Regions from separate parts of the Tardiphaga sp. OK246 genome, predicted to be linked through region 2. Evidence: predicted binding sites of a transcription regulator. Region 2 holds the regulator's gene; the other holds the start of a gene.

Region 1 (5,107 bases), on a different contig from region 2:
GACGCCAATCTCGGCATAATCAGGCGCGCCGGCGCCGCCCGTGCTCATGCGAACAGCCCATGCACGAACCATTGCGGCGAAACGACTTGATTGTCCGCATCCCTGATCTCGCCATACAGCCCGTCGCGGAAGAGCCAGAAGCGTTGACCTGCCTCATCCTCGACACGAAAGTAATCGCGCGTCGGCTTCGCCTCCTGCGAACGCCACCACTCCATCGACACACGCTCCGGACCTTCCACATGAACGACGTTGTGAGAGACGCGTCGCCAGGTGAATTTCTTAGGCGGCTTGTCTGGAAACTCCGCAAGCGGGACGTCGATCACCTCAGGCTGCTCGAACAACCGTAACGGCCGCAAAGGCGGTTCGTCTTCACGCGGCGGCCATGCTGCCTGCATGGCGGCAGCCAGATGATGCTGTGCCGGCACCCCCAGCATCGCGCGTTCGGGAATGTGGCTCTCGACGGGCAGATAAACCAGCACACGCCGCGACCCGATCCGCGCAGCAATACGGTCGATCAGGTCGGCCAGTTCGTCATTGGCGTGAACATTGGCATCGAGGTCGCGCTGCTGCTGCACGACAATCTCGGTGCGGCTGGCTGACAGGCGGATCATATCGAAACCGAAGCCGGGATCGAGTGGATCTGCAATCGCGTCCAGTCGCTCGCGAAACAACCGGTCGATCACCTCGCCCTTGGTCACCGGCAGGCCGGTTTCCGCGGTGATCACCCGCACCGCGCCGTCGGTGCGAAAGAACGCCGCTTCCAGCCGCCGCGCGCCCTTGCCCTGCCTGTCCATCGCATCGATCAGCGTGCGTGCCAGCTTGGCCAGTGTCAGCGTAATCACGCCATCGGTGGCAATCGGTTCGGCGAAACGTTGCTCGACGATATAATCCGGCAGCGGCTTGCGCGGCGAGATCGGCGCATCGCTGTGCCCCAGCACCTGTTCCAGCAGCGTCGTGAATTCCGCGCCGAAACGTGCGGTGATTTCGGGGCGCGAGCGCGAGGCGACATCGCCGATGGTCTTCAAGCCGGCGCGGCGCAATCCACGGATGATCGCCTCATCGGCGCCGAGCGTGAACAGCGGTAGCGGCGTCACTGCCTTGGCCTCCTCGCCCGCGGCGATGATCCGGCCATGTGCATATCGACTGAGCGTGCGCGCGCATGTCGATGTCCCCGCAATCGCTGCACTGACAATAAAACCCTGCCGCGACAGCGCCGCGCAGAGCTGCTCCATCAGTGCGGCCTCGCCACCGAACAGATGGGCACAGCCGGTGATGTCGAGAAACAGGCTATGCGGCAGATCCAGCGCCACCAGTGGCGTGAAGCGGTCGCACCAATCGGCGATGTCGGTCAGTACCTGCGTATCGGCGACAGGATCAGCATCGAACACCTGAATGTCCGGACAGACCGCACGGGCATTGGCGAGCGGCAGACCTGGTTCAAGGCCGAGCTTCGCCGCGGCATCGTCCAGCGCGGAAATCTGCAGCGCATTGCTTTGCTTGGCGACGACGATACTTGCTTGCAGATTAGCTGGCACGCCGTTGCGCGCGAGCTGACGTTTGATGCGGTCGGTTGGCAGGCGCGGCAGCCACAGGCTGAGGATGCGCCGATGTGTCACGGAAAACGCACTCATCACACTTCCATTCCATGATCCATTGCCCGTTCGGGCCGTGACGATTTCGAACCAGTTGCACATCGAGCATGGGCGCGCCCCATGATTGCCAGGTCTTGAATGGCGGCGAATGCGCGGAGCGGATGATCCAGCGAGTTTCCGCCGTACTCGAGGCCGGAACGCCTGCAGTCCGCAGCAACAGGCACGTGACGCCCGAGCCGCGCGCCGCCAGCGTGAGCTTGCGGCTGGCGACGAGGTCGAACTGCTTGCTGTCGCCCCAGGTTTCCAGCACGACGCTGCCCAGCACGTCGCAGGCCAGCGCATCAGCCGTGGTCCGCAATGCCGTCTCGACATCGGGCGCGCGCACGGTGACCAGCAGGCGCGGATCGAGACCGAGTTCGCGCCAGCCGCTCATGGCCAGCGCGCCGCATTCGCGTTCGGAGAAATCCTGCCGGATCCACAGCAGCGGCCGCTTTGCCGAGACACGATGCGCGAGGCCGGCGACAAAGCCCGTGGCCGCCGCGCTGTGCCGGCCTTCGGCGAACACCTCATGCATGGTGCCACGCGTGAGGCCGCCTTGCAGTGCCGCGTCCGCCTCGGCATGACCGAGCGACACGCGATCCGGCGCATAGGTATCGCTGTGGGTCTCGATGCGTTCGATGCTGCCGCGCAATTGCGCGAGCGTGGTCATGCGTGCGCCGGTCATGCGCCGCTCCTCGAAATTGTTTTGCCATCACGGGTTTTTAGTGAACCCATTGCCGGCCCATTTGTTCACGATATGTTCTAATATAAAGCTAAGATGGCAAGCCGAGTCAATCGGGATCATCAGCCACTTTTTTAGCATTTGAAATCAAAGGGATTTTTGAACATGGACGTGAAGCGCAAGCTGGAGATCCTGGCGGATGCCGCGAAATACGACGCGTCCTGTGCGTCCAGCGGTACCGAGAAACGGGACTCCCGCGACGGCAAAGGCATCGGCTCGACCGATGCAGGCATGGGGATCTGTCATTCCTATGCGCCGGACGGCCGCTGCATCTCGCTGCTGAAGATCCTGCTCACCAATGCCTGCAATTACGATTGCCTTTATTGCGTCAACCGGGCCTCCAGCAACGTGACGCGCGCCCGCTTCACCGTCGACGAAGTGGTGCAACTGACGCTGGATTTCTACCGGCGCAATTACATCGAGGGACTGTTTCTTTCCTCGGGCATCATCCGCAGCGCCGATTACACGATGGAACAGGTTGTCGCCGTCGCGCGGAAACTGCGCGAGGAGCATCATTTCCGCGGCTATATCCATCTCAAGACCATTCCGGAAGCCGACGACGCGCTGATCACCGAGGCCGGAAAATATGCCGACCGGCTCTCGATCAATATCGAGGTGCCCGAGGAAGACAGCCTGGCCAAGCTGGCGCCGGAGAAAGACGTCCGCGCCATTCGTCGCACCATGGGTCGATTGCGGTTGAAGCTCGATGAAGCCCGCGAGGGACGCAAGCCGACGCCGCGCGGCAAAGTCGGGCCGCGTTTTGCGCCGGCCGGCCAGAGCACGCAGATGATCGTCGGCGCCGACAACGCCAATGATTCAACCATTATCCGGACCTCGGCCAATCTGTACGGGTCCTACAATCTGAAGCGCGTCTATTACTCCGCCTTCAGCCCGATCCCCGATGCAAGCCGTTCGCTGCCGCTGCGCGCGCCGCCGCTGATCCGCGAGCATCGGCTGTATCAGGCCGACTGGCTGATGCGCTTCTATGGCTTCGAGGCCGACGAGATCGTTGATGACAATGACGGCATGCTGTCGCTGGAGATGGATCCGAAGCTCGCCTGGGCGCTGCGACACCGCGAGCGCTTCCCGCTCGACGTCAACCGCGCCAGCCGCGAAGACCTTTTGCGCGTGCCCGGCTTTGGAGCCAAGGCCGTGCAGCGGATCATCGAAACGCGCCGCATCTCGTCGATCCGCGTTGGCGATCTCGCCCGGCTGCATATCCCGCGGAACAAGGCACTGCCTTTCATCGTTCTTCCGGATCATCGCCCGGCCGTTAATTTGCTGGACGGCGCGAGGCTGGCGGAGCGCTTCAAGCCGAAGGCGACGCAATTGGGATTTGGGTTTTAGACTTTCATTTCAGGAGACCTGATGCACAGTATCGTGCTGGACAGCGACACCGATTTCGAAGGCTGGCGCAAGGCGGCACGCAAACTGGCGATCAACGACATTGCTCCCACTGACGTGACATGGACGGTTGCAGGCGCCGAGCCTGAATTGTTCTCCGCCTCGCCGGCAACGTCGCTATCCGACGCTGCAAAAGGCACGTTCAACGTTCCGGCCAAATTCGTCGAACTCGCCGAAACTGCGATCCTGCATCGCGATCCCGAACGCTTCGCCCTGCTCTATCGCCTCCTGTGGCGGCTGCGCGACAATCCCGATCTGATCCACGTCGCGATCGATTCCGACATCGCTAAATTGCAGGCGATGGCCAAGGCTGTCCGGCGCGACGAACACAAGATGCATGCTTTCGTGCGGTTTCGCGAAATCGGCCGCGAGCCGAAGTCGCATTTCGTCGCCTGGTTCGAGCCCGAACATCACATCGTCGAACTCGCCGCGCCGTTCTTCGCGCGGCGCTTCGCCGACATGGCGTGGTCGATCCTGACGCCGGATCTCTGCGCGCATTGGGACGGCCACGCGATTTCCATCACGCCCGGCGTCAGCAAAGCCGATGCGCCGACCAAGGATCGGCTCGAAGAGGTATGGCTGACCTATTACGCCAACATCTTCAACCCGGCGCGGTTGAAGACCAAGGCGATGCAGAACGAGATGCCGAAGAAATACTGGCGCAACCTGCCCGAAGCCGCGCTGATCAAACCGCTGATCGCGGAAGCTGAACGCATCACAGGTGACATGATCGCGGCAGAAGCCAGCGCGCCCAAGAAACCGCAACGTCGGGAGGAGACGATGGTCAAGTCGCATACGACCAAAACGGCCGAACATAGCGGGAAGGAAAGTCTTGCCGCATTGCGCGACGAAGCCGCCGATTGCCGTGCCTGCCATTTGTGGAAAGATGCGACGCAAACCGTGTTCGGCGAAGGCCCGCAGCATGCTTCTGTGATGATGGTTGGCGAACAGCCCGGCGACAAGGAAGATCTCGCCGGCAAGCCGTTCGTCGGACCGGCCGGACAGATGCTCGACAAGGCGCTGAAGGAAGCCGGCATTGTCAGGGACAAGGTTTATGTCACCAATGCCGTAAAGCATTTCAAATTCGTGCCGCGCGGAAAATTCCGTCTGCACCAGAAACCGGCGACGCCGGAAATCAAGGCATGCCGTCCCTGGTATGAGCGCGAAAAAGCCTCCGTGAAACCCGAGCTCGTCGTCGCGATGGGCGCGACAGCCGCGCAAAGCGTGCTCGGCAAGATCACGCCGATCGGCAAGACTCGTGGCCGTATTATCGAGGCTGACGACGGCACACAGGTTCTCGTGACCGTGCATCCATCCTATCTGCTACGAT
Region 2 (5,107 bases):
ACAAGGTCGCGCTATCGGCTCTGGTTACCGATGGCGACCTCGTGCTGTTCGATCGCAACAACCACAAGGCGGCTTTGCACGGCGCATTGATGATTTCAGGCGGTGTGCCGATCTATGTGCCAACGACGCGCAATCCCTGGGGCCTGATCGGCCCGATGAACTGGGACGCGCTCGACGAGGACGCGCTGCGCGAGCGCATCCGTATCAATCCGCTCGTCACGGATCCCGAGGCCTGGAAACGTCCGCGCCCGTTCCGCGTCGCCGTGGTCGAACAGTGCACCTATGACGGCACCATCTACAGCGCCGAGATGATCATCGCGCGCATCGGCCATCTCTGCGATTACATCCTGTTCGACGAAGCCTGGGCGGGTTTCATGAAATTCCACCCGCTCTATGCCGGTCGCTTCGCCATGGGGCTCAAAGAGCTCGGCCCGGATTCGCCGGGCATCATCGCGACGCAGTCGACCCACAAGCAGCTCGCGAGCTTCTCGCAGGCGTCGCAGATCCACATGAAGGATCGTCATATCCGCGGCCAGAAACGCCGCGTCGAGCATCGGCGCTTCAACGAAAGCTTCATGCAGCACGCCTCGACCTCGCCGTTCTATCCGCTGTTCGCATCATTGGATGTCGGCGCGCAGATGATGAAGGGCCGCTCCGGCGAAGTGTTGTGGGACGATACGATCCGCCTCGGCATCGAACTGCGCAAGAAGATGCGCGCCGTCCGCCGCGAATTCGAGGAGAAGGAAACCCGCACTGAGCGCCGCTGGTTCTTCGAACCCTTCGTGCCCGAGCGCGTCGCGATTCCCGACGCAGCCAGCGAAGGCGCTGTTCACAATGTGCCTTGGGAAAGCATCGGCACTGACCAGCTGGCCACCAATCCGGCTTATTGGCAGCTCGCGCCTGACGCCGCTTGGCATGGCTTCCCCGGCATGGAAGCCGGTTTCACCATGACCGATCCCAACAAGCTGACGGTACTGACACCCGGCTTCGACCGCACCACCGGCGGCTATGCGGAACACGGCATCCCCGCGCCCGTGGTCGCGCAGTTCCTGCGCGAAAATCGCATCGTGCCGGAGAAGAACGATCTCAACTCGCTGCTCTTCCTGCTGACGCCCGGCGTGGAAGCCAGCAAGGCCGGCACGCTGATATCGGGCCTTGTCGCCTTCAAGAAGTTTCATGACGACAACGCGCTGCTGGAAGACGTTATCCCGGAATTCTCCAGGCGCAGGCCGGCGCGTTATGCGGGCATACGCCTGCGGGATCTGTGCGGCGACATGCACCGGTTCTTCCGCGAGGCCAATGTGAGCGAACTTCAGACCAGGCAATTCTCCGCCGACCATCTGCCGGAGATTGCCATGTCACCCCATGATGCCGCGCGCTGTCTGGTGCGCAACGACGTCGATTACCTCCCGATCGATGAGATATTCGGGCGCGTCGCGACGACGCCGTTCGTGGTCTACCCGCCCGGCATCGCCACGATCGTTCCCGGAGAACGGCTCACCGAACGGTCAAAGCCGATGATCGACTATCTCCGGATGTTCGAGACCTGCTTCAACACGTTCCCGGGCTTCGACGTCGAAATCCAGGGCATCTACCGCAAGGTCGACGCCAATGGCCGGATCCGACTTTACACTTACGTGGTCTCCGAATAGGGAGCACGTAAGGAGCCTGATTTGCCAACGGAACTCGAACAGCCGGTCGTCATCCGACCATCACGCGACACCGACGTCGATGCCATGCTGGCGATCTATCGCCGGCACATCCGGCAAGGCGTCGAGGAAGGCGTCAGCGACGCCGACACGCCGCAGCCCGACGATCTCAGAGACCGGCGCAAGAACCTGCGCAGCAAACGGTTCCCGCACCTCGTCGCCACGCAAGGCGGCGAGGTCGTCGGCTACGCCTATGTGGTGCTGTTCCGCAAGCGACCGGCCTATCGCTACACGGTCAAGCATTCGATCTATATCCACCACGGGCATGTCGGCCGAGGCATCGGCCGGCTGTTGATGCGCGAGTTGATCGATGTCTGCGCGGCGGCCGGCTTTCGGCAGATCATCGGCTATATCGATGCCGACAACACGGCCTCGCTCGGCTTGCATGAGAGCTTTGGCTTTGCGCGCGTCGGCTTGCTGCCCGGCGTCGCTTATCGCTCCGGCCGCTGGGCCGACACGATCATGGTTCAGCGCTCGCTGGCCACCGGCTCCACGACTCCCCCGCCGCCCGTTGGGCGCATGACGTCCGCGTAGCCCAAGCGACCGCGGAAGCATTTTCCATGTCCCTCGAGGGTCGACGACTGGTAGGAACAGCCTCCTCAAACCTCCCTCAACGCGCATTCTGTTGACGGCAAATTAAGCATTGCAGAACACATATGGAACATATAGTGTTCGTTCATGATTTGTTTCGAGATTCTGTGGCTTTGAGTAGTTTGAGAGTGCCCGAACTCGCGCAACCGATCTTCGAACGATCGTCTCAGGATTGAGGCTCACCGTTCGAAGGCCCTTTGAAACGCACGCGGCGGCCGACACCGTCAACTGAGGATGGCTTCAGATGCTCACGCGCAAACAATACGAACTCCTGCGATTCATCGATCAACGGCTGAAGGAAGCCGGCGTCCCGCCCTCCTTCGACGAGATGAAGGATGCGCTCGACCTGCGCTCGAAGTCCGGCATCCATCGTCTGATCACGGCGCTGGAAGAACGCGGCTTCATACGCCGTCTGCCCAACCGCGCCCGTGCCATCGAAGTCATCAAGCTGCCAGAGCTCGGCGCGCCGGTCACCGGCGGCACCGGGCGCCGCGGCTTCACGCCCAGCGTCATCGAAGGCACGCTTGGCAAGGTGCGTTCGGCCGCCAGCATCGCCAGCAACAGCGGCGATGATGACAATGGCCGCACGGTTGCTATCCCGGTCATGGGCCGGATCGCGGCAGGTACGCCGATCGAGGCGCTGCAGACCCGCAGCCACACCATCAGCATGCCCGCCGACATGCTCGGCTCCGGCGAACATTACGCGCTCGAAGTGCGCGGCGATTCCATGCAGGACGCCGGCATTCTCGATGGCGACACGGTGCTGATCCAGCGCAACGAAAGCGCCGACACCGGCGACATCGTGGTGGCCCTGATTGACGACGAGGAAGCCACGTTGAAGCGCTTCCGCCGCCGCGGCGCGTCGATCGCGCTAGAGCCAGCGAACGACGCTTACGAAGTTCGCATCCTGCCGCCTAACCGGGTGCGCATTCAGGGCAAGCTGATTGGTCTGTATCGGCGTTACTGAGGCTATCGCCTCGGCGGACTACTGATCTTCGGGTTGAAGATCGGTTTCCGCCGGCGTCGCATCCACCGGCCGATTTTGTGGCGTACGACTGTTCGGGATCAGATCGTGCTGGGGCTCATCAGGAATGGCGCGCGACCACGGACGGTCCAGACCCCGCGGTCGCACGGCATCGATGGTAAAGCCGTTCGCGGTTCGCTGCAGGCTCACCGCACCATTTCGTTGCAAGCGATCTTGATCGATCACCAGCGCCCTGCAATCCCTCGGCGGTTGTTTCGTCGTGACGATGAGCGCCGCTTTCTCGCAATCATCTGTGAAGGCATCCGGCTGTAAAACCAGCGCCACCAAAGCGCCATCGGCCAGCGCCGTGATGCACCCGTCGCGGTCGCAGGACACGCCGTGGCCGACTGAGGCATCGGTCGGCAGGCGTGCATCGGCATCGCCGGCAAGCCACTCTTTCAGCAAAAATGTATCCTTGGCGCTGCGCATCACGTGGAGATGCCCATCCCTGCCCCGTACCGCGACGCTGCGACCATCACCCGAGATCAGCACATCCGGCTGCTTCACCAGCAATGCCCATACAATCGAGAGCACCAGCACGCCAGCCCCCGCGAAGCGCAACGGCGTGCGCAGCAATCCGAGCACGATGATGCCGATACTGGCTGATATCAGCGGTCCGGTGCCGAAGGCCGGCATCCGGCCGATGGCGCCGGGCAAGGCCGCCACCCATTGCGTGACCACGATCATCCACTGGATGCCGACATCCATCAGCCGCCAGAACACACCGTCAAAGCCGAACGGCATGGCCACCAAACCAAGAATACCCGCCGGCATCACCAGCGCTGAGACCACTGGCATCGCCAGGAGATTGGCGACGACGCCATAAGGCGTGACGCGATGGAAATGAAATGCGGCATAGGGCGTGGTGGCAAGGCCCGCGACCAGCGAGGCCAGCACGAGCATCGCGATCTCGCGTCCGCCCCATAGCGCCACGCGCGCTGTCGCGGAATGATCGGGCGAGGCAAACAGCGCGGGCATGCCGATCTGCACCAATGCAACGAGCCCCAGCGTCGCGGCGAAAGACATCTGGAAACTCGGGTGAACCAGCGCATCGGGCGCGACGATCAGCACGACCATCGCCGCCACCGCCAGCGTGCGGAACGTCACCGCCCGGCGATCGACCATGACTGCAATCAGCACGACGGCCGTCATGAAAAACGATCTCTGCGTCGCGACTTCAGCACCTGACAACAGCAGATAGAACAGTGCTGCGAATAACGCCGCAGCCGCTGCGACTTTCCTGATCGGGAACGTCACTGTCAGGACAGGGATCAGTGCCAGCAGTGCGCGTATCGCAAAGAACACCACGCCGGCGACCACGGCCATGTGATAGCCAGAAATCGACAACACATGACCGAGGCCGGAGATGAACATCGCATCATTGACGTCAGCCGAAATCGCATCGCGGCGGCCCGTGAGCAGCGCCGTGGCAATGGCGCGGCTATCGCCCGAGAGCACGGTGCGGATCCGCGCGTCGATGGCGTCGCGTAGCCCCTGCATGGTCGCCGAATAGCGTAGTGCCACACTCGGCTGTATCGGCGGATCGACTGCCTTGATGCCGCCCATCACGAAGCCAGATGCGCCGATCCCTTGAAAATACAGATCGCGGCCGAAGTCGTAGCTGCCCGGCCGGAGCGGCGACAGCGGCGGCTGCAGCCTTGCCTTCAATTCGACGAAGCTGCCGACGGCAGGTGCCGTGCCCTTCTTCACCGACAGCCGCACACGAGTGAGCTTCGGTGCGGCGCGCGGGCTGTCCATCGTGGCAACGCGCAGCACGAAGCGA

Evidence for each region. Region 2 encodes LexA, which represses DNA repair genes until DNA is damaged. Its sites were predicted from a motif close to TGTTCNNNNTGTGTTCNG; they were not measured.
Region 1: the regulator LexA is predicted to act here: its motif matches at 2,379-2,396, upstream of CHC01_RS24330 (ImuA family protein).

Annotation. Positions count from the first base shown of each region.
Region 1 covers NZ_FZOX01000006.1:50,116-55,222, reverse strand. Annotated here, with positions in the region: gene CHC01_RS24340 (error-prone DNA polymerase) at 1-48, opposite strand, end outside; gene CHC01_RS24335 (Y-family DNA polymerase) at 45-1,631, opposite strand; gene CHC01_RS24330 (ImuA family protein) at 1,525-2,316, opposite strand; gene CHC01_RS24325 (putative DNA modification/repair radical SAM protein) at 2,479-3,720, shown strand; gene CHC01_RS24320 (UdgX family uracil-DNA binding protein) at 3,742-5,107, shown strand, end outside.
Region 2 covers NZ_FZOX01000002.1:1,047,248-1,052,354, forward strand. Annotated here, with positions in the region: gene CHC01_RS12355 (Orn/Lys/Arg family decarboxylase) at 1-1,652, shown strand, start outside; gene CHC01_RS12360 (GNAT family N-acetyltransferase) at 1,674-2,243, shown strand; gene lexA (transcriptional repressor LexA) at 2,545-3,267, shown strand; gene CHC01_RS12370 (ComEC/Rec2 family competence protein) at 3,286-5,107, opposite strand, start outside.